DNA from 4 places in the Brevibacillus ginsengisoli genome. Region 4 is predicted to be linked to each of the others. Evidence: riboswitches for the same ligand, from Rfam matches in the RefSeq annotation. Region 4 holds a riboswitch; each other region holds the start of a gene.
The links. Region 4 has a riboswitch for cyclic di-AMP ahead of ACQCN2_RS19395 (Na-translocating system protein MpsC family protein). Riboswitches for the same ligand answer to the same signal wherever they lie in the genome.
Positions count from the first base shown of each region.

Region 1: linked by a shared signal. The riboswitch ahead of ACQCN2_RS14920 (APC family permease) and the one ahead of ACQCN2_RS19395 (Na-translocating system protein MpsC family protein) in region 4 are both predicted to bind cyclic di-AMP.
Region 2: linked by a shared signal. The riboswitch ahead of ACQCN2_RS20770 (3D domain-containing protein) and the one ahead of ACQCN2_RS19395 (Na-translocating system protein MpsC family protein) in region 4 are both predicted to bind cyclic di-AMP.
Region 3: linked by a shared signal. The riboswitch ahead of ACQCN2_RS18620 (C40 family peptidase) and the one ahead of ACQCN2_RS19395 (Na-translocating system protein MpsC family protein) in region 4 are both predicted to bind cyclic di-AMP.

Region 1 is NZ_JBNJQR010000007.1:23,294-30,721, reverse strand. It holds gene ACQCN2_RS14935 (hypothetical protein) at 1-67, shown strand, start outside; gene ACQCN2_RS14930 (MarR family winged helix-turn-helix transcriptional regulator) at 224-682, shown strand; gene ACQCN2_RS14925 (MBL fold metallo-hydrolase) at 759-1,496, shown strand; gene ACQCN2_RS14920 (APC family permease) at 1,581-3,398, opposite strand; cyclic di-AMP (ydaO/yuaA leader) riboswitch at 3,493-3,625, opposite strand; gene ACQCN2_RS14915 (lysylphosphatidylglycerol synthase transmembrane domain-containing protein) at 3,872-4,813, shown strand; gene ACQCN2_RS14910 (UDP-glucose dehydrogenase family protein) at 4,823-6,127, shown strand; gene ACQCN2_RS14905 (hypothetical protein) at 6,256-7,428, shown strand, end outside.
Region 2 is NZ_JBNJQR010000011.1:174,503-181,930, forward strand. It holds gene hppD (4-hydroxyphenylpyruvate dioxygenase) at 1-1,056, opposite strand, end outside; gene ACQCN2_RS20760 (hypothetical protein) at 1,295-1,552, opposite strand; gene ACQCN2_RS20765 (class I SAM-dependent methyltransferase) at 1,789-2,481, shown strand; gene ACQCN2_RS20770 (3D domain-containing protein) at 2,881-3,558, opposite strand; cyclic di-AMP (ydaO/yuaA leader) riboswitch at 3,559-3,723, opposite strand; gene ACQCN2_RS20775 (Ger(x)C family spore germination protein) at 3,813-4,961, opposite strand; gene ACQCN2_RS20780 (spore germination protein) at 4,958-6,460, opposite strand; gene ACQCN2_RS20785 (GerAB/ArcD/ProY family transporter) at 6,444-7,428, opposite strand, start outside.
Region 3 is NZ_JBNJQR010000009.1:203,097-210,524, reverse strand. It holds gene prpE (bis(5'-nucleosyl)-tetraphosphatase PrpE) at 1-499, opposite strand, end outside; gene ACQCN2_RS18650 (response regulator) at 619-1,248, opposite strand; gene ACQCN2_RS18645 (HAMP domain-containing sensor histidine kinase) at 1,267-2,370, opposite strand; gene liaF (cell wall-active antibiotics response protein LiaF) at 2,386-3,264, opposite strand; gene ACQCN2_RS18635 (class I SAM-dependent methyltransferase) at 3,316-3,858, opposite strand; gene ACQCN2_RS18630 (PspA/IM30 family protein) at 3,998-4,702, opposite strand; gene ACQCN2_RS18625 (LiaF transmembrane domain-containing protein) at 4,749-5,162, opposite strand; cyclic di-AMP (ydaO/yuaA leader) riboswitch at 5,388-5,523, shown strand; gene ACQCN2_RS18620 (C40 family peptidase) at 5,528-6,082, shown strand; gene ACQCN2_RS18615 (response regulator transcription factor) at 6,273-6,995, shown strand; gene ACQCN2_RS18610 (sensor histidine kinase) at 6,997-7,428, shown strand, end outside.
Region 4 is NZ_JBNJQR010000010.1:113,495-120,922, forward strand. It holds gene ACQCN2_RS19380 (polysaccharide deacetylase family protein) at 1-207, opposite strand, end outside; gene ACQCN2_RS19385 (polysaccharide deacetylase family protein) at 265-1,008, opposite strand; gene ACQCN2_RS19390 (hypothetical protein) at 1,188-2,303, shown strand; gene ACQCN2_RS19395 (Na-translocating system protein MpsC family protein) at 3,106-3,477, opposite strand; cyclic di-AMP (ydaO/yuaA leader) riboswitch at 3,486-3,638, opposite strand; gene ACQCN2_RS19400 (MBL fold metallo-hydrolase) at 3,812-4,672, shown strand; gene scpC (succinyl-CoA:acetate CoA-transferase ScpC) at 4,736-6,256, opposite strand; gene ACQCN2_RS19410 (LytTR family DNA-binding domain-containing protein) at 6,381-7,025, opposite strand; gene ACQCN2_RS19415 (TrmB family transcriptional regulator) at 7,151-7,428, shown strand, end outside.

The sequences.
Region 1 (7,428 bases), on a different contig from region 4:
AGCGAAACACCGTGGACGTCTGATTCGTGGAAGCGAATTAGACGTCCCTTTTTATGCTGTAAACTAAAGAGCTTACTTGATTCCAGCCACTTGCCGTCCTGTGAAAATTCGAATGTAGACTGAACGCGGATACCTTGTTGAATGTCCGTACGATATTCATTATAATTAGTTCTAAAATGAACTATTCAGAAATGAACGATATCGATAAAGGAGTACTCCAAAAATGAATTATAAAGATGAAAAAGTGAAAAAAGCGATGGAGTTATTGCAATCATTTTGGGCGATAAACAAGACCACAACAAAATTCACACAGCAGAATGCAGAGAGCTTAGGCATCACTTTACAACAATTATCGATTATTAATACTTTGTATTCGTTTCCCGGATTAACGCTTAAAAACATCACGGAAAGGCTTATGTCCTCTAAAAGTACCGTCAGTGTAAGCGTAGACGGATTAGTTAAACAGGGCTTAGTAGAACGTACAATTTCCAAGGAAGACAGAAGAGAAATCCATCTTAAGTTAACGTCAAAAGGAGAAGAATTATCAAGAAAATCAAGTGAGAAGGCCTTTTCTTATAAAGCGATGGTCTTAGCATTGGAGAAGTTGGATGAGAATGATGTGGAATCCTTACTCCGGCTGCATAAGGAATTGTTAGCTTGCCTGCAAGAAATTCAACTTTAAGAATGGGGGGATTTGGGTTTCTTGAGGAGGGTTACTGATATAATGATAGGTAGCAAATATAATGGGAGGGTATTGTATGCATTACATACATGTACTGGACATTGAATTTGAGTATAGCGGACAAAGGCAAGTCATTCATCCTGTTATTCTTCAAAGTGAGCAAGATACCATTCTGATTGACTGTGGTTATCCAAATTTTGAAGCCTATCTTGAGGAAGCCGCCAAACGGAATAATGTCGATCTTGCCTCGTTAACCAAAGTGATCGTGACTCATCACGATTTGGATCATATGGGCTCGCTTGCCGCTTTAAAGCGATTGTACCCGCAAGTGGAGATTATTGCATATGACTTTGAAAAACCATATATCGATGGGACAAAAAAGTCTTTACGGCTTGAACAAGCGGAATCGAGCTTTGATGCGTTGCCGGAAGAAGCAAAGCCTTTTGCGGAACAATTTATGTCCTTCGTGAAATCCATTGAACCGGCATCGGTTGATCGCACGGTCTCTGCCGGTGAACGACTTCCTTGGTGCGGTGGCATTGAGATTGTCCACACTCCCGGTCATATGCCTGGCCATATCTCATTGTACCTTCCAGCAAGTAAAACATTGATCGCTGGGGACGCTGTTGTCGTGCAGCAAGGAGCTCTGAATATCGCAAATCCTCAATATACAATGGATATGGAAGAGGCTGTACGCTCCGTTCGACGAATGCTTGACTACGACATTGATCAGTTGATTTGCTATCATGGAGGGGTTTTTCAGGGCGATGTGAAGGCGGCTTTGAAAAAGATCATACAAGACTATTCCGAGTAGAAAAAGATCGACAAGCCAAGATGGTTCCTGAAAGTTTAAAAAACGACCAGCCGTGTGATGGCTGGTCGTTGCTTTTTCATTTGATTATTTCTGCAAATGATATGGCACGGTTGCTACGGTTACGTTTTTACGAGTGAACAGGTAGGCGCGAATCAGCCAACTGGTCTGATTGTGCAGGAAGTTGTGCCACCACTTCTTCGTGATAAACTGCGGCATTAAGATGGTAATATGGCCATTCTTCGCTGTTTTCCATTCAACCGTATCGATAAACTTGATTAACGGTTTCAGGATGCTTCGATAGCGGGAGCGAAGGACGATCAGACGAATGCCGGGATTCCATTCCGCCCATTTGCTCTCCATTTTGTCGACGGACTCATCATCAAAGCCTACATAAACGGCCACCACATTATCCGTCATCGACTTGGCGTAGCCGATCGTTTCCATGACCACACGGGTTACCCCGGCAACCGGAATGACAACCACATTGTCTTTGCTTATCGGCTTGTCCCGAGAAATGTCAATTCGCAGCTCTTCGGCAATATCGTCATAATGCTGATGAATGTTGCGGAAAACGAGAATAACCACTGGCAAAAACACAAAGATGATCCACACCTGCGAAAACTTCGTAATGGTAAAAATAAGGGCAATCGATAGCGTAGTGAGCATCCCAATCGTGTTAATGCTAAATGGAAGCGCCCAGCCTCGAGGTTTGCGCGTGAACCATCTTTTCATCATCCCAGCCTGTGACAGCGTGAACGGAATAAATACGCCCAGTGCGTACAGTGGGATCAGGTTCTCCGTATCTCCTTTGAAAATCACGATGAGCAGAGCAGAGAACACACCTAGCACAATAATCCCGTTGGAGAAGCCGAGCCGATCTCCTCGTACCATGAACATGTGCGGCATAAATTTATCCTTCGCCAGCATAAAAGCAAGTAAAGGAAAAGCGGAGTATGCCGTATTGGCGGCTAGGAACAGAATCAAAGCGGTGATCGTCTGAATGCCATAATAAATCCCGCCGCGTCCAAACGTAGCCGCTGCAATTTGAGAGACAACCGTTTCTTTCGGGTTAGGAGAGATTCCATACCAGTAGGCCAAAAAGCTGATGCCAATAAACATACAGCCCAGGATTGCCCCCATCATTGCAAGGGTAATGGCCGCATTTTTTTCAGAAGGTGCCTTGAAGTTGGGAATGGCGTTGGATACTGCTTCCACCCCTGTTAGCGCCGAACAGCCTGAGCTAAAGGCTTTTAACAGAATAAATAGGCTGATACCCGAAATCGAGACACCATAGGTAGGTTGGTGAGCAGGAATCGTTCCTGTCATCAGTTGATAGAATCCACTTATGATTAATACGAAAATAGCAAAAACAAACAGATAAACTGGATAAGCAAGAATGGTGGCTGATTCGGAGATCCCGCGCAAATTCAGAATGGTAAGAATAAGAATCATGCCAACTGCAATCAGAACACGGTCCTCGTGTAAAAACGGAAAAGCTGAGGTAATGGCATCGGTGCCGGCAGAAGCGCTAACAGCAACCGTCAGGATATAATCCACCAAAAGCGAACCACCCGCCACTAATCCAAAAGGCAAACCCAAATTTTCCTTTGCGACGATGTACGCTCCGCCTCCAGAGGGGTACGTAAAGATCGTCTGGCGATACGACAGGATGAGAACAGTTAACAATCCGAGTACGGCAATCGAAATCGGAATGGAATACCAGAGGGCGGTAAAGCCTCCCACCATCAAAACGAGCAAGATTTGCTCTGTTCCGTAGGCGACCGATGATAAAGCGTCAGATGAGAGGACCGCTAACGCTTTCAGCTTGCTCAGTTTTTCATCAGCCAGTGCGGTTGATTTCATTGGGCGGCCAATGAGAAAACGTTTTAACTTCGATACCATGATGTGTAATCCCCGCTTTGTGTAAGATAGTTCAATCGCTCATTTACAACACAAAAAACACAAGGAGGATTAAGTACGGTCTTGTGTCAACAGTATTCACCCCGATCCACGCTTACGAGGTTAGCTGACGGATTCGGACAGATTCGAGTTGCCCTACTCATCGCTTCAGATGAGATTCACCCCAGAAGATTGGTTCCCCCGTTCATTCGATTAAGCGTTCACCTATTCAATTTAAGATAATTACATACGAAATCCTACACTCCCGAAATTCAAACAGCAAGTGTCTAAAATCGCTGAGTAAGCGTTTACAATGGACAAAATTACACGTTAGCTTCTTACTGCTATCTGAATCATGTTCTGCTATATTTGTGGATGAGCTGTTTTTCGTCTGGAAATGGGACGTTCGTACTATATTTTTCCGGAAGAATGAATGGCTATCAAAAGACTATGATGGTTAAAGGATTGCATATGGAATGAACAAAAAAACGATTGGAATTTGGGGCATTCGCCTGATCATTTTTGCCGCGTTTGTGTACCTGTGCCTGGGGTGGTTTGATCTCAAGCTAGTCGCGAATCAATTGCTGCGTCTGCTTGCTCAGCCGATAGCTCTACTTTTGATGACGGTCTTGTATGGTATGGCTTTTGTTCTGCGGGCCGTTGCCTGGCGACGATACTTGCATGATCATGTATCCTTCAAGGTTTGTCTGCATGCATTATTTTATAGTTTATTCATCAATCACATTCTTCCGTTTAAAGTGGGAGAAGTTGTGCGAGCAGGTTATCTGGTCCAAGGCAAGCATGCCAGTTGGGACGAAGCGGCTCATTCCGTGATTGTACTTCGCAGTCTGGATGTCCTTACGCTGGGGCTATTCTCCGGGATCGGGGTCTTGGTCATCGGGCTTCGTGTTTCGTGGTTCGCGATGATTGGATTTGTGCTGGGAATCATGCTTGTCATCGGCCTTGTCTATTTTTTATCCAAACAGAAGTTGTCTGGCTTCCTGCACAAGCATGTCCGTCTAATGAAGCAAGCGATGAGTGGAACAAGCGGCGTCATGATCGTGAGCTTGACCGCAATTAGCTGGTTACTGGAAGCGTTTGTGGTGATTGGTGTTGCTCACGCTTTAAAGATCAAGCTGTCTTTTCTTCAGGGGGTCTGGGTGACCAGCATGACGATTGCGGGACAGACGTTTAATTTTACTCCTGGCGGGATTGGAACGTACGAGAGTGTGATGAGCTTTTCGCTGGCGGCAGTGGGGATGTCGCTTTCGAACGCATACGCGGTTGCTTTGCTTAGTCACGGATTCAAATTCATCTTTTCATTCGCGGCAGGCGCCTATGTACTCATCACCTCGCCTGTATCGCTGCGGGATGTACGAAAATGGACGGCAAAGAAAAAGCTAGAAGAACAGAAATGAGGCAACTACATGACAAAAATATCCATTATGGGAACAGGGTACGTAGGGTTGACGATGGGAGTCGGCCTCGCCTTTTTTGGCTGGGACGTCCTATGCCTGGATATAGATAAACAGAAAATTGAATGCCTGCAACAAGGCAAACTTCCTCTCTATGAACCAAGGATGAAAGAAGTATTGCTCGAGCAAATCAAGGCTGACAGAATTCGCTTCTCCAACGACTTGGAGGAGGGGATCAAATGGGCAGACGTCATTTTTCTGGCGGTTGGAACACCAATTGATTATCGGGGAGATGTGGATAGAAGCGCGCTTTTCTCTGCGGTGAGAACGATAGGTGAGAATTTGGTCGGATACAAGCTCATCGTGACCAAAAGCACGGTACCAGTGGGGACCAATCAGGAAATCAAAGAACTGCTTCATGCATGCGGGAACGATTACGATGCGTACGATGTCGTCTCGAATCCGGAGTTTTTCCGTGAGGGACACGCGTTGGATGATTTTTACCAGCCATCCCGTATCATCTTGGGTACAGACAACGAGCGTTCACTTGAGATCATGTATGCGTTGTATCGCCCGTTCGAGCAACAAGGAGTTCCGTTTGTGGTTACGGATTTTCAAACGGCGGAATTGGTGAAGTATGCGTCGAACAGCTTTCTGGCAATGAAAGTGGCTTTTATTAATGAAATGGCCCGACTCTGTGATGGTTTGGCGGCAGATGTGGGGACACTGGCCTACGCGATGGGGTTGGACGATCGAATTGGGGGCAAGCATTTGCAACCAGGCCCCGGCTTCGGAGGTTCTTGTCTGCCGAAAGACACTACGGCACTAAGCAGCATGGCTGGTGACAAAAGCATCTCGCTGCCATTAGTGGAGGCTACACTTTACAGTAACAATTTGCAGAAAGAATATCTGGTGAACAGGATCGGAGAGTCTTATCCAAGTCTGGAGAATGTGGAGCTGGCTGTACTCGGTGTAGCTTTTAAGGCAGGAACAGACGACGTGCGGGACTCGACAGCGATGGACGTCATCAATATGCTCCTGGAAGTGGGAGTCCGCGTTCGGATTTATGATCCGCAAGCGATGGAGCATGCCCGCAAGCTTTGGCAGGATCGGGTTGCCTATGGGAACAATCTTGAGGACACAATCCAGCATGCTGATGGAGTCGTGATTCTAACAGACTGGAATGAGTTTAGAGAGATGGATTTGGCAAGTGTGAGAGGTCGGATGAAGGCGCCTTATCTGTTTGATTTTCGTAATCTTTTCGAACGCAAGACGGCAGAAAGTGAAGGTTTTGTGTACATTGGATTAGGAAAATAAAGAAGAGGACAGCGATAACGAAAAAACCAATTGACAATGGTTCTCACTCTCAAATAGAATACAAAGTGTGATTGATAACGATTATCATTATTACATTGTTGTATAGAGCGGAGAGGGGAATTCATTTCATGAAGGCATTTAACTTATTAGCAACAGCTTCATTAGTCGGTCTGCTGGTTACAGGCTGCGGGGGCAATCAAGCGGCTCCAGCTAGCACCAATGCTGCCCAAACACAGCCAGCATCCACTGAGCAGGTGAAGCCAGAAGAGAAAAAAGAATTGACTCCTGCTGAGTATACCCAAGCAGCTAAAGATCTGATTGCAGAATTGGAAAAAGGAAAAGCTGGCGGCAAAGTAGATTGGGATAAGGCCCAAAAAATCTACGGAGATAACCTGAAAGCTTTGGTTCAATCCCGCGATGAAGAGAACAGTGACCAAACCAATGATCATTTGGAAACTGCGATGAATGCTGGAAAAGATGGTTCACTCTCCGCTTTGACGGTTGCTGAATTGCACGAGAAACTCTTGTATAAAGTTTTCTTCCAATCCATGCGTCACGATTTCAAGGAAGCGAACGACAAGTTTAAAGATAAAGATAAAGCAACAGCTGAAATTACTGAAGCAAAAGGCTTCTATGACGGCTTAATGAAAGACATGGTTGGCAAGCGTGATACCAAGTACGGTACCCAACTGGTAAGCACTATTGATGCTGGTTTTGGTGAGATGGACAGTGCGCTTGAAAAAGGAGATAACCTTGCGTTCAACCTTGGCAAGCAAGTCGTTGATAAAACGATCATGAAAGCCTTCTACCTCGCTTCCGGAGCGGAAAAAGGGTACGGCTATAAGCTTGAAGGTCTCGTGAAAGAAGGCAGCAAAGACGATCTGAAAGCCGAGCAAGCGGAAGGCTGGGCGTTCTTCCAGTCGCTGAAAGGCTACTTGAGTGAAAATGACAAAGCGGACGTTGATTATATTAACCAGCAGTTTGATCTTTCCAATGACGTGAAGAACATCAAAGGAGATCTGATTAACAAGGCGTATGTTCGCGCTTTTGCCAATACAGCGAAGGGTGAATACAAAGAGACCTTCGAGAACTGGGGCAAAGACAAGGCGGCCATCACTGCGATGGAAGGCGCATTGTTCATTGATGTCGTGAAGAATGATCTGCCAAAAGCGCTTGGCAGCGAAGCCAAAGCCAAAGCGTTAATTGATAACGCACAAAAATTAATCAACGAAGTGAAGGCTGGCAACAAAGATGGAGCAACGGCAGTATTTAAACTAGTCGAAGCAGATTTGGATAAACTA
Region 2 (7,428 bases), on a different contig from region 4:
CGCTTCAAAGAGAGCTTTGAAGTTCCCGTTACCAAAGCGGCGGCTGCCCTTGCGTTGAATAATCTCGATGAACAGTGTCGGACGATCCACGATCGGTTTGCTGAAAAGCTGCAACAGGTATCCTTCATCGTCACGGTCTACGAGAATCCCCAGGCTTTTCAGCTTCTCCATATCTTCATCAATGGCACCTACCCGGTCTTGCAATTCTGCATAGTAGGTATCAGGTACATGAAGAAAGTCGATTCCATTATCGCGAAGCTTGGAAACCGTATCGATAATATCATTGGTTAACACAGCGATATGTTGAACGCCTGGACCTTTGTAGAAATCAAGGAATTCCTGAATTTGCGACTTACGACGGCCCTCGGCGGGTTCATTGATGGGGAATTTGATGCGACCAGTACCACTTTGCATAACCTTGGACATCAGAGCCGAATACTCGGTAGAAATATCGTCATCATCGAAGTTTTGCGAAGCGGAGAAGCCCATTACTTTTTCATAATAGCTGACCCACTCATCCATCAATTCCACGTTGCCCACAATGTGGTCAATTCCGATCAGACCCGTACTTACCCCTTGCACAGGAGATTCGTACGGTTTGAAGCCAGGGAAGAACGCCCCTTTATAGTTACTGCGCTCGATAAAGGAATGGACAGTATCTCCGTAGGTGGCAATCGTCGCTCTTTTAACGGTTCCAAACTCGTCGGAGTATTCAGTTGGCTCCATTAACGGAATGGCCCCGCGGGATACAGCTTCTTGGAAGGCTTTCTCACAATTGTCTACGCGAAGCGCGATGTCCTTAACACCCTCACCGTGTTTCTTGACAAAATCAGCAATTGGATGGTCTGGATGAAGCGCACCGGACAATACGAAGGTGATGTGGTTTTGTTTCAGCACATAAGAGACCTTATCACGAGACCCGGTCTCCAGCCCAGCATAAGCAAACGCCTCGAAGCCAAATGCCTTGGTAAAAAAATGCATGGCCTGTTTAGCGTTCCCCACATAAAACTCTACATGGTCCCAATCTTGAATGGGAAAAAAGTCAGTCGTGCTCATCTACTCAACCTCCACTGTGATTATTATCACACTTTTCTAAAATTTACTCTGTAAACGCTTTCCTTCGCAAGAGCATGGAGTGACGCTCCAACGCTTTTAACCAATGAAGACCTTTCCTACCTGCTACTAGCTTATGAAATGAAGTGGATCACCGTAACGTACCAAAAAACGAACCCCACTTTTCCCTATACAGAAAAGTGGGGCGTCCCATACTTTTGATGTTTTATTGGCTAGCTGTTTACTTCTCGCGATCGTTACCGATGCCATAAACGGATACATTCGAATCGTAGCTTGAAGTGGAAGGTGCTTGCTTGTTTTTTGCTTGCTCAGTTGGTTCCGCTTTTGGTTGCGCAGAAGTCTGAACAACCACTTGATTGGTCACACCCACATAATTATCGCTCACTGTATCTCGATCCTCTTTGGCGAATGCTGATTGTGTAAATAGAACCGAACCTACTAAAGCTGCTCCTACCATGGCCAATTTTGCCTGTTTCATTTTCCATCACCTTTTCCTATGTTTTCGTGTAACGATTTGCTTACAGGTTTATCTTACAGGAGGATATATTTGGTACAAACGGTCGAAGGATTGGTTTTTCACTCCGCCTCAAGACCGTCATCTTCCTCCATCTTCCAGTTCCTTGATAACTTGTGTGAAAATTAGAAAAAACATGATAACATAGAAATTGATGAAGAAAGCGCTGTCAAAAACCTGATAGATAAAGGAGTATGGCTATGTCCGAGCAAGAAATCATATGGAATGCAGGTGTCGCCTGGCAGTGGAATCGCAATGCGGCCAATTGGCACTCTCGCAGTAAGGAAATGTGGGAAAACGGCAGTCGACGGACGATTCTCCCCATGCTTCGTCAGCTGGTACAACCCCAAGCGGGATCTGTACTGGATGCCGGTTGCGGAGACGGCTATGGAAGCTGGAAATTGGCTGCTGATGGTTACTCGGTTACTGGCGTCGACCTCTCCGATGAAATGATTATGCTGGCGAAAAAACGGATGTCACCTGATCTGAACTTAATGTTCCATTCGCATGATATTACCGCCCTGCCGTTTGAGGATACGTCCTTTGCGGCGATTCTCGCTGTTAACGTGATCGAGTGGACAGAATCTCCTCTCGTAACGCTGCAAGAGTTTAGCAGACTGCTTCAACCGGGAGGAGTTCTTCTCCTCGGCGTGTTGGGACCAACAGCCGCTCCTCGAGCTTACAGCTACCGCCGCCTTTATCACGAAGCGATCATCCAGAATACCATGATGCCGTGGGAAGCGTGCCAGTTGGCTTTGGAGAACGGGTTTGAATTGCTGGTTGAGCATCCTGTTTATAAGGAAGGTGTCGACCCGTCAATAGCTGAGACGCTTACCTCCGAACTTAAACAGTCGCTTAGTTTCTTGACGGTGTTCGCTCTTCGCAAAGTGTGAGAAAAGACTTCGTCCCTTTTCGCTCTGTGGAAGTTCGCAATGAAGGGGGAAAGTCCGCTCTCTCACTACGAAAGGGAGTCGCCAAACGCTTCGCGCCCCTTAAAGGGGTTGGGTGGCGACTCTTATCCCTTTCTCCGTTCCTTCGCTAAGTCTCACTTCCAAGGAGACTGTGTTTCAACCCCCCGGTGAGAGGGGGCAAGCGGACGAAATCTTTTCTTGGTGGGCTTACGCGAATGGAAATAATGTTAAATTACTTACCTATTTAAAGTAATTTAACATTCCAATATTAAGAAAAAAGTTTAACATAGGCTTTTATGTTCATCTAAAACGTGAAAACGGGTCGCTTATCCGAAGGTTCTTCACTCTTCGATAAGCAACCCGTTTTCTCTTGCAGGCTAACTACTTCTTCAGGACGTATACTTTTACATCCTGAATCCCAAAGTCATCAGCATGTCCACCCGGTACGAAAATATCGACCTTGGAACCTTTTATGGCTCCACCAACGTCTACCGCACGAGCAATCATTCCGCTAGCAGGTAATCCGTTTGTTTTGTATCCTGTAACATAAACAGTCGAACCCAACGGAATAACATTAGGGTCCACAGCAATACTTCCTACTTTTAACGGATTTCCAAAGTAATCAAGCCCAGCATAACCGCCATTTTCACTTGCGTCAGCTGTATACGCCGTTGCTTTCGCAGGAATGCAGCGCGCGACAGGGAGTTCCTGTCCATCTGCTGTTTTCACTACTGGTCCGACACTCTTAGGCGCAACACTTTCAATATGAACTGGCTTGGTTTCTGGTTGTGCAGCAGGTTTGGATGCAGGTTGTGCAGCAGGCTTCGTCACAGGTGCTGAAAGTTTCACAACCATACCCGGCTGCAACTGAAGCGGGTCTTTTTCGTTGTTAAGCTTAAGTATAACATCCAAAGGAAGCTGATACTTCTGGGAGAGCGTCCAGAATGTGTCCCCTTGAGCAATTACATGTGTTTCTTCTGCGGCGAACACATTGCCGGACATGCCTGCGAGAAAGATCCCTAGTGTCAATGACAAGAGGGTTTTGTTGCGTTTTTTCAATTAAAGCTCCTCCTTAGCCTACGAGGTTAGCTGTCGGATTCGGATTGAGGAGTCAACCCGTTGCTTGCGCAATTCACCCCAAAGGACCACGAATGATCCTTATTTGACTTCCAGGTGGAAGTCTCGTCCCCCGCACTTGTTTCCAAGTTTCGGCATTTTATTTCGTAACACTTTTTAAACCTTAACATAAGAGCAGGGTTCAAAAAATGCTAAAATGTTGGTAATTGTGGAAAACGCCCGATCCAACGACCAGTTTAATGTATGTATTTGTACTTACCCGTAAAATCCACGGAAACATCGACTCCTATCTCATCCAACGAACCCGTTTGAAGAAATGAGTCTTTGTTTCCTTTAACTTTTCGCCAAAGATTAGGGTCCTCCCGATACAGCTTCTCCTCTAAGTGATACACATCTACGCCAATCGACAGCCCTTTTTCATAGGTATCTCTAATCTCTTTTTGGATGATAGACGAGACTTCTTTTTCTAACTGTTGAAGAGGGATATCTGTTAAGAATTCATTCAGTACACCTTTCGCCTTTACATGAATCTGAAAAGTTGGCTTGTTTCCGGTAACACGATAGGTAATCTGGGGTTTGGGGTGTAGAATCACAACAGTTGCCGCCGCTTTTCCATTTAGTTTGACGAGGACAAAAGTACGTTCTGTTTTTTTCGACACCCAACGAAGTCCAATGAGATTGGGTTCCTTTAAATACCCGTTATATTTGCCATGATGGAACAGGCAAGCACCATTCACCCTTAATAGACTATGTGGTTTTTGTGATTCTTTCCATCTGTTTGGATCAATTGTCAGAGTTGGAAGCAAGGTTGTGCCGGGGGGTTCCATTAACTCTCTGATAAACCGGTAATGATAAACAGGCTCAATCACGGATCGCTGGTTATACGTGTCAACAGGTTCATGGAGGATGGAAGCAAGCGGACTTAATTTAAAAAAGGGGATTACTGTGAACACTTTCTCCAATGATTCCCTTGTACTGTACGCCCAAATGTCGTATCTCATCTCCCTGTAACGATTAATGATTTCCACTATCTCTTTCGGCTGATGTTTCAGGGCTCTTTCCGAATAGACAATCGCTTTGACATGTCCCCAAAATACCTGTTGCTGAGCTGTCGGATACAGATTATTAAAAGCAGAGTTTAACGTAGAGCCTAGCGCTTTTCCTACCCAAACTCCTGGTTCACCTCTCGACCTCGCTCCCTCTTGTTTGGCTACATTGCTAAAATCAAGCACTTGGACATAAATGGCATATTGATTTTTCTCGTAGTCGATTCCAATGGAGGTCACATAGCTTTGGTCTTCAATCTCTCTTTCATCCCAACAGCCTGTAAGGATAACGGAACAGATCAGAAAGATTAGGGTTGCCTTTCTTCTGCACCAAATCATTCGCTTTCCCCCGATTGCCTGCTTTTATCCTGAGGATTAAGAATGCTCGGTCTGCTTTTCATGAGTGGCCAGGGAACACGGAAGATCGATTTAATGACATCCTTGAAGTTAATTGGAGAAACAGGTGCAAGATAGGGAACACCGAAGGATTGAAGCGAAGACAGGTATAAAACAATGCCAAAAAATGAAACAAAAACTCCGTACATCCCGAGCGAGGCACATAAAAAGAAAATAATAATTCGCAACACACTGATGGATCCCACTAGGGCCTGACTAACCAAGGTTGATCCTGCTACCGCAGTTAGCGAAGCAACCACTACCATGGATGGGCTAACCAGACCTGCGCGAATGGCGGCGTCTCCAATAGTTAATCCGCCGACTACCGTAATGGTATTCCCTAATGCGGTTGGCAATCGAACGCCTGCTTCTCTGAAAATATCCACAAGGATGATCATTAGCAACATCTCAGTAGGAGCAGAAATTGGTAACCCTACACGATTAACTGTTACGGTGGCAAGCAAAGGGAATGGTAGTTGATCTTGATGATAGGAAACCAACGCAATCCAAAAACCAGGTAAAAACAAGGATAACATCAAACCGATTAATCGTAGTAATCTACCAAAAGTAACCGAAAGAAAGGTAAAATGCACGTCTTCTGGTGACTTTATCAATTGCATTAAGTTCGTCGGGGCAATAATCGCCGACGGATTACCGTCTATCAAAATAGCAAAACGGCCATTGAGCAAGCAATCCACTACATAATCGGGTCTGCTCGTATAGTCTAACAATGGAAAAAAAGCCCATGAACGATCCGATATAATTTGTTCCAATTGGGTTGAACTATAAATTCCATCAATTTCAATGTGACTCAGGCGGTTTATGACTTCATGCAGAATCTCTTTTGACAGTATGTCCTCGATGTAGAATAACCCCACTTGCGTCTTGGTCCGAGCACCAATCACGAACTTCGCGTATTGAAGTGAAGTGGTTCTTAAACGCTTCCGAATCAGGGCTGCATTAACGGACAGACTCTCGACAAACCCATCTCGTGGACCGCGAACGGATGATTCAAAATTTGATTCGGCTGGCGTACGAGTCGGGATTTTGGCAATATCAAATTCAAGGATCTTTTGGGTGTGGGGGATGATCGCGAACAGCTTTCCCGCAAATACTTGCAGAATAATATCTTCCTCTGTCGCTGTATTGGGTAAACAGCGGATGGGAAGAATGGGATGATTCTCCATCACTTTTTCGTGAACAGGATTGCCTGCTTCATCATCAATCAGCTCGTGCAGGCGAGGGAGGATGAACTCTTGTAATTGCTTCTTGTCAATGAGATTGTCGCAATAAAGAAGCAGAATCGTGGAACCGCCATGCTGATTTACACGAATTGATTTTACTTTGACATCATCATTTAACCCAAATAATTGTCGCAAATAGGATTCTGAATAGAACTCCATTGGTAGTGGTCGGGGATTTTCGTTACGCGCCGTTCTCATGTTGATATCCCTCTTTTCTCTTTCTGCTCAACAAGGCAATTCCAAACAGCAAAATCGAAGTGGATAAACTAAAAACAAAACAATACGGAAAGTAAACCACCATTAAAAATCGATAAAACAAGACATCGCTTAATGGCCACATCGTCATCCCCACCATAAGAAAACTTAATATAACCAGTATCGTATTTCTTTTGATTGGAATGAAACTGCTGAGCAGATCTCCCGATACATACAAGACCAAGCTTAACCGGATAAATACCCCAGAAAACCATTGATAAAGCGATAAAAAGTCAAGATGCTCTATGTATTTGCCTATCTTGACCAAACGCCATTCCACAAAGGCAGGATATCTCTGTTTAGCAGCCTCCACTGGGCCAAATTCTGCGATAGCTCCTGTAAGGGGTCCTATCGTCAACATTACGATAAAAGCGGCTAGAAAGAGAATCTGCCACTTTTTAAAAGGCTTTTTCAGATGGTGTTGGGTTAAGAGAAGGAAAATCGTCTCTACAAATCCCCCACCAGCATAAATACATCCTTGTAAAACAGGAGAAATTCCATTCTCCAATAGTGGGGTCAACAGTTGATAATTCTTGTGTTGGAAGTTAGCCGTCATGACGAAATAGCCTAGTATTACGACGATGGGAAGCAGAATACCCGAAGTAATGGCAATCGAACGAATGCCCAATATTGCGGCAAGACAGCATACCAATACCGTCATGAACACAATGACCAATTGAGGTGTATCTGGAAGGTAGATTCCGACCGTCCAAGTGACCATTTCTTTCAGTGAGACTAATCCCATCGAGAACGTGTAGAGCGATAATAAGAATGCTATAAGACAAGCGAACGGTTTCCATGTTGCACGTTCTAGCCATTGGATAAGCGGTTGATTATGGGTCCATTTCATAATCGCATAAATAAGCATAGTCCATGGTAAATACACGAGTGCTGTTACGAGAACGGCAATC
Region 3 (7,428 bases), on a different contig from region 4:
CACGAATTCCCGCATGCACTGCTACAGCCTCTACCTTCCCATTCCGAACGATCTGCATATGCGATGGGGACCCCAATAATAATGTTCTGCTGGCCTCCCTCAGACTTTGAGCCTTCTTCAAACCAGCTTCACTTTCATATTGGCGGAACTCCTCTTCTACCTTTTCGTCCCCGTGAGCAAGTGTTACCTTACGCCCGTCCAACCACCGCGCGATTTTCCAGCCATGGTTACTGTCGACCATTTCTGCGAGTCCCGCCTTAATGTGTTGAATGAAGAACTCCAGCATCTTAATGGAAAAAGGTCCCCGGCTCGTAATATCCCCCAAAGAAAGCAGCTTGCGTCCCTTAGGATGGCGGTATAATCCGTCTTGGCCGCCCACATATCCCAACTGACGAATTAGCTGAATAAATTCGTCATAGCAGCCGTGTACATCTCCAATCAAGTCTACGCCCTGATCTCCACGAAAAACATTGGAGCGTTTGGCAGGATGGTAAATCATCGTTAAACCTCCTTTATCCGTCAATTTGTTTTTCCATTACGTTTATCCTATCCGAAATCTGCCTATTTTAGGCGAACATGCATAAAACTCGTCCCCGGGGAGAAGGACGAGTCAATTCGCTACATTAAATTGTGAGTATGAACGTAGATAGCCGCTTGTGTACGGTCTTCCACGTTCAATTTGGACAAGATATTGCTCACATGGGTTTTGACGGTTTTGATCCCGATAATCAGTTCATCCGCGATTTCTTGATTGGACTTACCTTGGCCTAGCAGCCGAAGCACCTCAAGCTCCCGCGGAGTTAACTGCTCATGGGCAGCCGCCTCTTGACCATGTCTAAACCGAGCCATGATCTTACCCGCTACTCGTGATTCCAAAACAGGCTCACCCATGTAGGCGGATCGGATTGCCCGGGCAATTTCGGGTGCCCGCGAAGTTTTGAGAAGATAGCTGAAAGCGCCCGCTTCGATTACGGGATATACCTTTTCATCATCAATAAAGCTGGTCAAGACAATCACCTTACTGCCGGGACTGATCTCTCGGACGCGACGAGTCGCCTCAATCCCTCCGATCCCTTCCATGACTAGGTCCATCAGAATCACGTCTGGAGTAAGTTCTTTGGCCAAACGCACCCCTTCTTCTCCGCTGGATGCCTCGCCTACTACTTCTATATCGTCTTCTGTTGATAAATAAGCCGCCAAACCCATCCTTACCATCTCATGATCATCCACTAACATGACTCGAATCACCAGGAAGTACCTCCTCCATTAATCACGTTCACTCATCAATGGTATTCGAACCTCTAATTGAGTTCCTTTACCAACTGCCGAATAAATATCCAAGGCCCCGCCCAATTCATTGATACGCTCACGAATCGAGACGAGACCGTAAGATGTCATCTTCTCTCCCTCCGGATCAAACCCGATACCGTCATCCGCTATTCGCAGACGTACCTGGTCTTGCAGGGTAAATAATTTGACTGAAACGGTAGAGGCCCTGGCGTGACGCAAAGTATTGGAGAGTGCTTCTTGCAAAATTCGGAACAAATGATCCTCGATCGCGCTGGAGAGATTCATAATTTCTTCAATCTCCCAGGTAAGCGCCATCGGGTGTTTCTGCGTCAATTCTTCTAAAAGCTCACAAACGGCGTCTTTTAACGATTTATCTTGCAATGTAGCCGGACGAAGATGCAAGAGAAGCGCACGCATCTCAGCTTGTGCTCCTGCGGCCATCTCTTCCACCAGCTCAATCTGCTGAGCGGCTTTCTCAGGATTCTTCTCGATCAAGCGTTTCATCGCAGCCGTTGTCATGGAAATGGCAAACAACTGCTGACTTACCGCATCGTGCAGCTCTCTTGCCAATCGCTGTCGTTCTTCCACGACCGCCGCTTGCTTCACTTGATCAGCCAACTCAATATTGTGATTGGACAAACGCTGCAAGGATACAACCTGTTCTTCCCACTTGGCCGCCAATCGGTTCAATTGCCACCCTAGTTCTCCAAGTTCATCCGCTCCCAATTCGGGTACGCGATAGGAGAGCATGCCCCTTTCCAAATGCATGGCGGCATCCCGCAGCGTATTCATCCGTTTTTTCAGGAGATTGCCAATGATGTACCCAGTAATCACACCAATGATGGAGGCGATCAGTAGGGAAAGGACCAAACTCAAAAGAAACAGCTTCCAATTGAATCGCATCGGAAATATCACATCAAGCTTTACCGCTAACCATGCGGCAAAACTCTCATTACGCTCAATATAGCGAAACAAAACGAACATGGTTCCATACAGTACACATACGATACTCACTGTCAAAAAGAACCATTGCTTTACATACTGCCATTGAATGCTAGAAAGTTTTCCTTGTACCTGCACGGAATTGTACACCCCCTAGATGTACTTCACATCGATATCGCCGATAATGAGCGAAACGATGATCTTTACTTTTCGGGGAGCTTCATCATAATTCTCTGCCGTCAATACGGCATGCCGATTTAGACCACCCTGGCGATGTCCGAATACTTCCATATCTCCTATCGTCACTTCAGCCGAAACGGAAACAGGCAAATCTACTGGAACGTATATAGTAATCCCGCCAACCCAACCGTTAATGACGAGAAATGCTTCCTCTTCTTGTATAAGGGCACGAGACAGATCAATGATCACATCGCCAATGCCATGCCAAATATTCAGACTCTTAAGTTCAAATCGCCCAGAGGTTAAATGAAAATCCCCAATCAAGGCACTTCTCGATTCCTGATTGGATTTGTTTTTGAATGGTGTCTGAATGCGCATGTGTGGAATCTGTTTGTATGACGCTGATTCGGACTGGCTTGTGAATTGATCTGGATCTGGATTTGGCTTAGGCTCTGGATCGGTCTTGATTGCTTCTTGACCACCCGTCTCGATTGGCATGTGTTGAACGGGGTGAACTAGCTCCTCTGACTGGTTCTCTTTGTCGGATTTCTTGGAACGAACTAGCCGAAACCCAAAGTACACAACTCCCAAGGAAACAAGGACACCAAACACATCATCAAACCGGATGTGAAACCACATACTGAGGACCATGAAAGCTCCCCATAAGGTCAAAAGTCCCCCAATTATTTGGCGCTTTTTGGAGTATAACCTCATCCCGAAATAGATAATGATCAGCGGAAATATGATAGCTGGATTAAAATCAATTAAGTTAAGGTTATCCAGCAGAAGTCCGAAACCGATGAAGATAATCAGGATCCCCGCGATTAATTTATTTAGGCGTGAAAATTTCATCTATGGTCCCCTCATCCCCGCGCTCATCACAAGCGTGCTAGAAGTCAACGTTTATTTTTTGTAACACGTATAGACAAATGCTGGCGGAAAGTTCAATAAAGTAAAGCTGATCTCCACTTTAGCGAATCGTTTCTCCAACGCTTCTTTTAGTTGTAAGGAATATTGAAAAGTGACAAAGACTCCTTCGTCATTAAGAGAATGCTCGATTTCATCCAGTAGTTCTCTGCGTGTCTCCTCTGGAAACACAGCAAAAGGCAAGCCAGAAATAATCGCATCACATTTCGTTAGATGTGTCTCTGACAAATAGCTGGAAAGTTGAACCGCTTCGTTACGAATGATAAGGGTTGGAAATCGTTTTCGCAACAGTTTTTGAAAAAGTGGATCACGTTCTATGACAAAAAAATGAGAATCTGTTTTCATCTTTTTCATGATTTCTTGGGTAAATACACCCGTGCCTGGTCCAAGCTCAACGATTACACCTGATCGCTCCCAAGATATCGGTTTCATCATGAGTGAGCTTAAAAATCTGGAGCTTGGAATGATACTGCCTACTTGAGTCGGATTTGAGACAAATCGCTTTAAAAATATAATCATGTCAGACACGAGCGTTTACCTCCAGTATGATGTCACTTTTCTAAGCACAAGCGCCAGCCATGCAACTAGATGTTGCGAATGGCTGGCTCCGCCAGAGCCTCAGATTCTTCGGCTACTGTAAGTATGAAACTTGTTCAGATTATTTCTGGCCTTCCAGCACTTCGTTCGGCTTTTCCGTTTGGGGTGCCTTTAAAGAAGCCTTCAGTTCCGCTAATTCAGTGTCAATCTCATCCTTCTCAAATTTTTGGAAAGATTGATCCAACCCAACAGAACTTGCTTTCCACTGACCACTCATAGTAGCCTCGGCTTCCATCCGCATCACTTTATCTTCCATGCGGGCGAAACCTCGACTGGCACTCTCGCAGCCCATTCCTGTAATGACATTGTTTAAGTGTTTTTGTGTACGAGCTACCTCGGCGCGAGCCACGAGGGTGTATTTTTTGGCGCGCATCTTATAGAATTCGTCTTTCAACTCACCAAGCTTCTCTCTCATCTGTTGCGCGGCTTCACGCGCCGAGATATACATCTGCTCATATTCTTCAGCGCGGGTCTCTTGTTGTTTCTTGTCCATCAAGGCACGTCTTGCCAGCTCGTCCTCTCCTTCTTGCAAGGCGAGCATGACTTGTCGATCGCGCTTTTGGACAGTTGCCTTGGCTTCTTCCAGCTGTTGGCGGAATTTCTTCTCCAGCGCGACTTGACGGGCTACTGATACCTCCACTCGTCCAATCTCCGCCTCAAGATCCCTCATATATTGATTTAGCATTACCGCAGGATCTTCCAGAGAATCCATAACATCATTGACAGAAGCTACTGTTAAATCGCGAAGTCTTTTGATAATACCCATTGTGTATTCCTCCTTGTATTTCCATTCATGTTTTTTTAAAAAAGTTTTAAACTTTGTTTCTCGCGTCCACTTCCCGCTCCCAACGATCCAGAGCGTCCTCTTTCAAAACCGCTTTGGCCCATTGTCGATCAGCATATCCGACGGCTTCATCCGTCCGGTGTGTGTCACGGCGAATCAAGCGGAACCCAAAGTAGATGACTCCAATCGCAAGCAAGCTAGAAAAGAGCAAATGCAGCTTGCCGATCATCATTAAGAAACCAAACAGGAAGATAAACAACCCAAAGAATTTTTTGCCTGCAGATTCGTCCGAAATTACTTTTTTCGCTCCAAAAATCATGATGAGCCCCGGTATAAGGAGGTGAAACAAATGTCTAACCAAACCGAGTTGGTCCACTAATAAAAGTACTCCGACGATAAGCAGGGATAATCCGAGAAACACTTTCCCCGAACGCTCCCCCATCCTTCATCCCTCCAATTCGTAATGGTGCTGTCGTTCATGTCTTTATTCTAGGCCAACTTAGCTTTTTGAATAACGGACGAGCGATTGGTTTTTCACTCCGCCTTGAGACCGATGAGAGCTCGTCCTTCAACACGACCGCCTAATTGTGTCTATTTTATGAACGTTAATTATTTAAAGAGGAAAAATTTACTTAGGGGGCGAATACTTGTACTTTGTGTAAGAATAACTCAAAAAAAGCCGAATTCCTTTATTTGGAAACGGGGGAACCAATCTTTTGGGGTGAATAGCTGTCGAAAAACAGCTTAGGGGACCTTTCAACCGAACCCATCAGCTAACCTCGTAGGCTCACGGAAGGGGCAGCCTCATTGCGTAAGTTTGTTTGGGCTTTTGTTCTTGCTGGACTCTTATCAATGGGTACAATCTCAGCGTATGCTGATGAGAATGTACTTGATTCAACCGTGAAGGAGCTATACGGTGTGCCTTACAAGGCATCGGGTACCAGCACTCGAGGATTTGACTGCTCCGGTTTTACACAATACGTGTTTCAGAAGCTGGGCGTAGACATCCCTCATTCTTCAGCTGCGCAGTATCAGATGGGCAAGGCTGTAGAGAGATCACAGCTTCTACCTGGTGATCTCGTGTTCTTCAAAACAAATGGACACAGCGTATCTCATGTGGGAATCTACCTTGGAAACAACACCTTCATTCACTCTGAATCAGGAGTTGGCGTCGTCAAAACCAAATTGACTGATCCCTACTACTGGTCCGAGCGTTATGTTGGTGCGAAGCGTATTGCTCTTCCAGCTCTTCAGGATTCACCAGATTCAAATCAGATGCTGGCTCAAAGCAAGAAAAAGAGCGTACAGGCAGCTTCTATAACTGAAACAGCGAAAAAGCCTTCACCACAGAAAAAACACTAAGTTCTACGTACATCAAAGGTCAGAGGACATTTTCCTCTGACTTTTTCTGATTATAATTAGTACCTGCTCCCATGAGATGGTTATATATAATGTTGTCTATATGTTTCTTCTATAAGAAATTACCGTCCCAGTTCTCATGGAAAGCGTGTTATATTTGAGGTAGTGAAACTCGATTATGGGGGAGTCTTTTTTGAAAGAACATATACTCGTTGTTGATGATACACAGGAGATTCTTGAACTCCTGCACGACATACTTGAAAGTGAAGGTTTTCAGGTTACTGTAACTGAAGATGGTGCTGAAGCCCTGGTTCTGTTGAAGAACGGATTACAACCCGACCTAATCCTCCTAGACATCATGATGCCCAACATGAGTGGCTACGAGTTGTGCGCCCAGATTCGCCGTGAATCTGACATTCCGATTCTATTCTTGAGCGCCAAAGGAAAAGCGGTAGATAAAGTAGTTGGACTCGAAATCGGCGCGGACGATTATATCACCAAACCGTTTGATGCCGAAGAGTTGTTGGCCCGCGTACGCGCACACCTTCGCCGCTACGATCGGATTCGCAAAGTAACGATTACCGATGCGCCTGACAAAGATGCCTCCACTTCTCCTATTACCATTCTGAAGTTTAAAGGACTGGAGATTCATAAGGAGACCTACTCCGTTTTTGTGGAAGGCGAAAAGGTGGAGCTGTCCACGAAGGAATTCCAACTGCTTACTTTTCTGGCGGAGAATCCAGGCATTGTCTTCACCCGTGAACAGATCTATGATCGCGTATGGGGATATGGCTATGGTTCACTGAATACAGTAACCGTTCATATTAAAAACCTGCGGGAGAAGCTGGAATCGGAGCGAATCTTCATTAAAACACAATGGGGTACCGGGTACGTATTCATCGGGGAGCGTCAGTAGGATGGGAATAGGTAAAAAACTATTCTTGTCCTTTCTCGCTGTAATCGGCATTCATCTTCTGACCTACAACCTTTTTTTCAAGCAACTGATTGTCGAGCAAATGAAAACGGATCGCCACGAGCAGTTTTTGCAAGAAATGGAGGCTGCCAAGCTCGTCCGCTTCAATCAATTGATGCGCAACAGTGTTTTTAAAGACCCAATCGAAGTGAAAGAATTGGATGATCAGCTTCCCAAAGAATTGATGTATCGAGTTACGGTCTACGACGCAAATGGGAACAAGCTTTTCTCCAAACCATCGCCGGCCTATGATATGAAAAAAACCGGTAAAAAGATTATCGCCGAATACCATTTCAATCACGAACCTCCCAACCAGGGACAAACCGTCATTGAATTCTTTACGGATGATTATGATATTCTCGCTTCCAAAGGGGTA
Region 4 (7,428 bases):
TTCGGGAGCTATACACAGCGAGTTATTCTGGCGTGAAATAGAGTGGTACATCAACACGGGAACAGAACCCTCAGGATGGGCAGCATTCGTTGTTTCTGTGGAGACGCTTGCTATTGCTTGAGCCACGAAAGAACTAGCCATGAATTGAATCGTATACAATAAACCTGCGAGAAGCAGGTATCTTCTAAAGTTTCGAATCAACTTCATCCACGTCTCCTTTCATACCGCTTTGTCCGACAAGAGGAGAACATTCTGTATGCTCATTTATTTTTGGTTCCGTTTCAGTAAATCGCTGACTGTAACAAATTGATATCCTTTCTGATGCAATTCGGGAAGGATTTTTTTTATTGCCTCTACGGTTTGACGTCCTCCATTATCGTGAAACAAGACAATATCTCCATTTCGAGCGTTGGTAAGCACCTTGTTGACTATTTTTTTTACACCAGGATTACTCCAGTCTCGCGTATCCTGATGCCAAGACCACATGATCACCAAGTTGTCCATTTTCTTGGCAACATGAACAAGCGATTCACTGTAATATCCACCCGGTGGACGAAAAAGGCTAGGCGTATTTCCGGTAACAGTACGAATGGTCTGGTTTGCCTTAGAAATCTCTTCCTCTAATTTAATGGAAGAAATCCTTCGAAGGTCTGGATGGTTTTGGGTATGATTACCGATTTCGTGTCCATCCTTGGATAAAGCCCGTACAATATTAGGAAATTTTTTTACGCGTGATCCTACAACGAAAAAAGTGGCTTTGGCGTTATATTGCTTAAGTAAGGCTGCTAATTGTGGGGTGTAGTGCGGATCAGGTCCGTCATCAAATGTTAAAGCAATGACTTTATCTTTGGTGGGGACCTCCCAAACAATTTCTTTTCGTGATTCATAATATTTTCGGCCTTTTTTTGCTGCCAATAATGGATCGGCATTTTGTGCAATAGCTGAACCACATAGGGATGTAACCACCAAAGCAACAGTTACAAGTACAAGAGCAACGGGTTTCATCATGGATTCGCCTCCATAACAAGGGTACACAGTCCCAAGGTAAGCAATACAGAAGTATGTAAACTTGTCTTAGCTTTATAATTCGAGGCGAGATACATGCAAGGAAGAATTTGAGAGGGCCAATTGGTCAATAATATTCGGGGGCGTGATTAATCAAATTCACATTAAATAGGGTGAACCATTTGAAACGGTGTCTGTTATGGTTATTGTATTTGCTAATTCTTTTCCTACCGCTTGAACATACGGATGCCAAAGAGCGACTTGTTCTTACCGTGACAACTTCTCCTAACTCCAGTTATTATTCAGAAATGACCATTGAAGACAGGAACAATTTGGCTGGTAAAATCCTGAAAAGCGCAGCCGTTAATGCAGCTGAAGGACCTGATTTGCCTAGAGCCAAAATTGGGATTGGAAGTCGTGTATTCCTCTTAGATTCGTACCATCGACTGTATGAGCCAACACGTGGGAAGAGAATTCTTATTTCCTCCTGGATACAAAATCAGTTAGACGGTTATGTGAACAAATTAGAAAAAGCCCATTTCGGTAACCCTCTGGATTGGGACAAAGTGAGAGAACAATTCGGCAGGATGAAGTATGCGGAAGTGATCGACATGGAGACGGGTGAGAAGTTCCGTGTGCAACGAAGGGCGGGGAGTCGTCACGCGGACGTTCAGCCTTTGACAAAGCAAGATACGGCTGTTTTTAAACGAATTTATCAAGGGAAATGGAGCTGGAGAAGAAGGGCCATTCTCGTTTCCATTAACGGGGAACGCTTTGCGGCGTCTATGAATGGTATGCCGCACGGGGCCGGAGCTATTCGGGGGAACAATTTTCCAGGGCATTTCTGTATTCACTTTCAAGGTAGCTCCACCCATAAACGTACGGAGCCTGACCCAGCCCATCACCTCATGATTACCAAAGCGTCGGGGGATCTTAAGAAATTAATTCTTGAGGCAAGTTTACAAAAGCTAGTGGAAATTTACTTGCTCTCTCTTCAACAAAATGATCTTTCCACTCTTGAAATGACCACTGATGGTTTTACCCCGTCATTTTCATTAAAAGAGATTGATTTAACCAAATACGTCATTTTGAATCTGAAAGATGATAGGGCAGAGCTTCTTGCCTCAGAGGTTCATGTTACTGCCTCTTATATTGAAAATGGCACGAAGAAAAAGAAAGCGGGATGGGTATTCCATCTAAAACGTCACTCGCCTTTGGAGCGTTGGAAGATTTGCGGTTTAGAACAAGAGAAAAAAACAATGGAAAGCCCCCAGAAGGGAGCTTCCATTCAACGGTGAGTGTGCATCATCATTCGATGGTGGTGAGCTTTCATTCTATGATAGTGCTCTCTTTCTGCATACGCGTGGTGCATTCTACGATCATGAGCGTGGGCAGTTTTTAATGTTCGGAAGTGCTCAGCCATCCTCAAATGTTCATTCATTCGTTGACGATGATATTGAATCGGATCCATTAGGAGACCTCCTTTTTCCATGGTATTTCATGGTATGGAGAATAGATCCTCATTGCTTGTTCGATTGTCCATTGGAACTTAAGAATAGGCAATTTTTTTGAAAACAGCCGTTGATTGCACGTAAAGAATTCAACTTCTTTAAGTGATTTTCCACGGCTTTTCTTATTTATCTGAAGCGACGACCAAAAAACGGTGATTCACGAAAGAAAAACGGGGATTCACGGAAGAAAAATGGAGATTCGCGGAAGAAAAACGGGGATTCAAACCCTCTGGTTCTAAAACCGTCTCGAAAGCCTCTTTCTCCTCGAAAACCTCCTCCAAAACCTCTTCCTCCTCGAAAACCTCCTCCAAAACCTCCTCGAATCGGTGGATCGTCTTGCATTGCACAGGAGTCATACATCATAGAACCCATGGATGAGTCGCAGGAGCATCGGCAACGTTTACGTGACAAGTAAATCCCTCCTTTTGGATATGTTTATACATATGTGTTTGAACCATGAAGCGTATGGACGAATGGAATGGTGGTTTTCGTCTAAATATTTCAGCGTATTTTTGTATGAAGAAAAAAAGGTCATCCTCCGCCAGTTGTATCTCTTGGCAGGTGATAACCTTTTGGGGGTGATTGGAGCTTAGTTTTGCAATTGCCGCTCCACATCACGATCCATAATGAAAACTTCAATCCGTTCGCCCATTTTGGTACTGATATCGCTATGACTGGAAAGAACCTTACATCCTGTCATCTGTTCCACAATGCCTTCATATTCCTTGCTGTACATCTCTCTTAGGACTTGGCGCATTTTTTTGACCAGCTTTTTGCCGGTTTCGTTGTTGACCAGATGCTTTTCTTCAACGGTAAGGACACCCTTAAAGCGTATGATCACCATGTCGCAAACGATGTAGGCTTTCGCTTCCTGTGGCCCCCGTCCAATCAGTTCACGCTGGAATTTGATAAAGGCTTCACTTAAATCAGCTTCCAGCTTTTTTTGAGATGGTGCTTTCATAAGACAAGTTCTCCTCTCTGCACGCTTACGAGGTTAGCTGACGGATTCGGGCGTGAGAGTCGCCCTACTCAGACTTCTGAGATTCACCCCAAGGACATGTTGTTTGGCCTCCATTTGGTTCCCCCGTTCTTCTTTTTAGGAAGACTAAGCGTTCAAAAAAATATTGTGTAATGATGAATAACGTATTGTATCTTACTCTCGATCAGATGTGTTTGTAAAGAACAATTTACCAATTTTTTATAGCAAGTAGTTGTACTTGTAGTAATGGATCAATTAAAACTAAGAGGGTTGATATGTAGATATCACGAATAAGAAGGGGACTGGAGGTGTTTGGGTGTCAGCTATTGAACGGATCAGTGAGCATATCTGGATCATGCATGCGGAACATAAAACGGATCGTCCGATATTGGCAGCGATCTGTGGTACGAAACGAACACTTCTGATGGATGCAGGGAACTCTCCTGTGCATGCCACCTTATTTCGTGAAGAGCTTGCCAAACATGGCGTACGTTTACCGGATCTGCTCGTTTTGACGCATTGGCATTGGGATCATACCTTTGGCATGTCGGAGTGGGAGCTTCCCACGATTGCCCAGGAGGAGACGGCAACGGGACTGCGCAGACTGAAAGGGCTGGACGGGTCGGATGAGATATTGGAGCGGCTTGTTCAGGAGAAGATTTTAAGCGAAGAGACTGTTGGTCACATCAAGCTTGAATATGGCACTGAGCGGAACATTACCATTATGGAACCTGATATCATTTTCAAAGATTCGATTACCATTGAGCTTGGCAGAGTGACTTGCGAAGTAAAATGGGTAGGTGGCGATCATACCTCGGATGCCTGTTATGTCTATGTGCAACAAGACCAGGTGTTATTTCTGGGGGATGCGTTGGGACCCAGTGTCTATGGCGGTCCTCGCTCTTATACGGCCCCAGCGTTCCTTCGTCTTCTGGGAGAGGCGTATTCTTATGAAGCCAAGGTATTCGTGGAATCTCACGGGCGACCAATGGAACGAGAAGCTTTTATACAAGATTTGAATGAATGGGAACAACTTGCTAGACTTGTGGAAAAATACGGTGGCGATAGAGAACGAATTGCAGAGGAATTAACTGCATGGTTGAAGGTAGAGGAGCTTTCCAAAGATTTGAAGAGAGGTCTCGAATATTTCATGGCTGGTTTGGGGCGTGGAGAATAGAAAGGGTACTCACTCTCGGATTGCTCGAGTGTAAGTACCCAATTGGTTTTTCTTTACGATTACTTAAGACCGAATCGACCCAACAGGCTGGAGCATCGTGCCCTCGTTGGCATAACGAATGTGCCAGGAGAATGCTTTGGCAAGATCGTGTGGGGTTTGGCCACCCTTTTGCAGTGCTTCTTCGTAATATTCCAGCAATTGCTCACGATACATTGGATGAGCGCAGCGCTGGATAATGAGAGGTGCCCTTTCTTTTGGAGCCAAACCGCGCAAATCAGCGTAGCCTTGTTCTGTCACAATGACGTCCACATCATGCTCGGTATGGTCTACATGAGACACAAATGGAACGATGCTGGAGATTTTTCCGTCTTTGGCAATCGATTTGGTCACGAAAATTCCGAGTCGTGAATTGCGTGCGAAGTCACCTGATCCACCAATGCCGTTCATCATATGGGTCCCGGAAACATGTGTGGAGTTGACATTGCCATAGATGTCCACTTCCAAAGCTGTATTGATGGAGATCAGCCCCATACGACGAATCAGCTCAGGATGGTTGGAGATTTCTTGTGGGCGAAGAACAAGCTGATCACGGTAGCGGTCGAACTCGGAAAAGACCTGCTTCATTTTATCGACGGAAAGGGTAATGGAGCACCCGGAGGCGAATCGAACCTTGCCCGCATCAATCAAATCAAATACAGAATCCTGCAACACTTCCGAATACACCTCTAGATCATGGAAATCGGAGGTCAACAGACCATGAAACACGGCGTTGGCAACCGAACCAATACCCGATTGCAGCGGTGCCAGTGTGTGCGAAAGACGACCCTGAGCCACTTCCCGGTGCAAAAATTCAATCAAATGCTTCGCCATGATGGACGTTTCTTCATCCGGTGGAACAATGGTGGATGGAGAGTCGGCGGAATTGGTGATGACAATGCCTTTGATTTTCTTGGGATCAACAGGAATTCCGAGAGTACCAATACGCTCGTCCACTTCTTTTAACGGGATTGGGTTGCGATTTCCTTGGGCGCCCGCTTCATAAATGTCATGAATACCTTCTAGGCTGAGTGGTTGAGCGAGATTCAGCTCTACGATGACTGCTTTTGCTTTTTCGACAAAGATAGAGGAATTGCCAACAGAGGTTGTCGGGATAATCATACCGTCCTCTGTAATTGAAACCGCTTCCACGATTGCGTAATCAATAGGAGTTAGTACGTCTGCGCGAATCCACTCGGCTGTGTGCGACAAATGCTGGTCGACAAACAGCATCTCACCTTGATTGATTTTTTTGCGCATGGTGGAGTCTGCTTGAAACGGAAGGCGTTTGTTTATAATTCCAGCTTCTGCCATTACTTTGTCAATGTCGGAACCTAATGAGGCGCCAGTATACACATTGACTTTGAGCGGGTTTTCCTTCGCTCTGGCAACGAGAGCCAACGGAACGGCCTTAGCGTCACCCGCACGTGTAAAACCGCTTAATCCTAAGGTCATGTTATCTTCTATCCAAGAGGCTGCTTCTTCTGCTGTCACGATTCGGTCAAGTAAACGGGAGTCACGCAAACGATCGGATAAATGTTTTTCCACAGGAATTCTCCTCTTCACTGTTTTTTCACATTTTACCAGCGATTCGTTCTTGACTCATCGGTTTATGTATGAAAGGCCTTCATTTTGATGCAAGCCAGAAAATTCACGACATTAGCAAGGAAGATTAAAAGTTAAGGACCTTTCGGAAGTAACTGGAAAAGGACTGGCTGACTGGAATCTTGGTCTGATCCTTCATAATCAACAAAAAAGTAGAATGAGAGTCTGGTTGGATTTCGTGGATGTAGTTGATATTAACGATGTAGGAGCGATGCACGCGAATAAACTCATCGGGCGGAAGAATCAATTCCAACTCGCTGAGATTGCATTTGTGATAGCCTTCGATCCGTTGCGATTTGACTTTTGTTTTGCGGTTCTGAGCTTCGAGATACAGGACTTGCTCATTGGGAACGGGAATCCAGCGATCATCGGTCTTTACTGTCAAAAAGGCAGGCTGAGACGGCTTGTAAGGCAAAATTGCCGTAATACAAGCTTGGGGCTGACCTTCCTCGAAAATAGGGACTGACATCCCAAAATAGGAGGTTCCAAATACGCTGGAGTCGATATATTCTGACAGTCGATGCTGAACGGACAGCGCTTTGGAGGTAAGAGATCCTTCTTTGATCCTATCCCCAGGTTGAATAGACAAATCGATGGATTTGCTTGGCTTGTAGTAAATATATTGGTGTCGATCCGAGATGGCGATTGACGTATGCTTCGGGAGCAGCTCACTGATGACTCCCATGATTGAGGTAATTGTTTGAGTATCCACTGTTTTCACCTTGCCATTACTAAATAATCTTTATTATAAAGGCAAACGGTTTCAATTCGCAGTTTTTTTTGACGATCTGATATAATCTTTACTATATAATTCAAGGACGTATTTGAGGTGGAACAATGCTTACGAAGTTCGGGTTTACCCAGTCAGAAAGCAAGGTTTACGAGATTCTGCTGTCCAGCGAAGAGCCTTTGGACGCAACCCAAATTGTGAAATATTCGGGTGTGCCAAAAGCCAAGATTTATGAAGTATTGACACGCATGATCGAAAAAGGGATTCTTCTGGACTCTGTGTCTGATAAAAAGAAATTCTATTCCGCATTGCCTTTGAACCTCGTGATTGATAAGCTGTCAGCTGAGTTCAAGGATAGCATTGAGCAACTCAAAACGAAGACGCC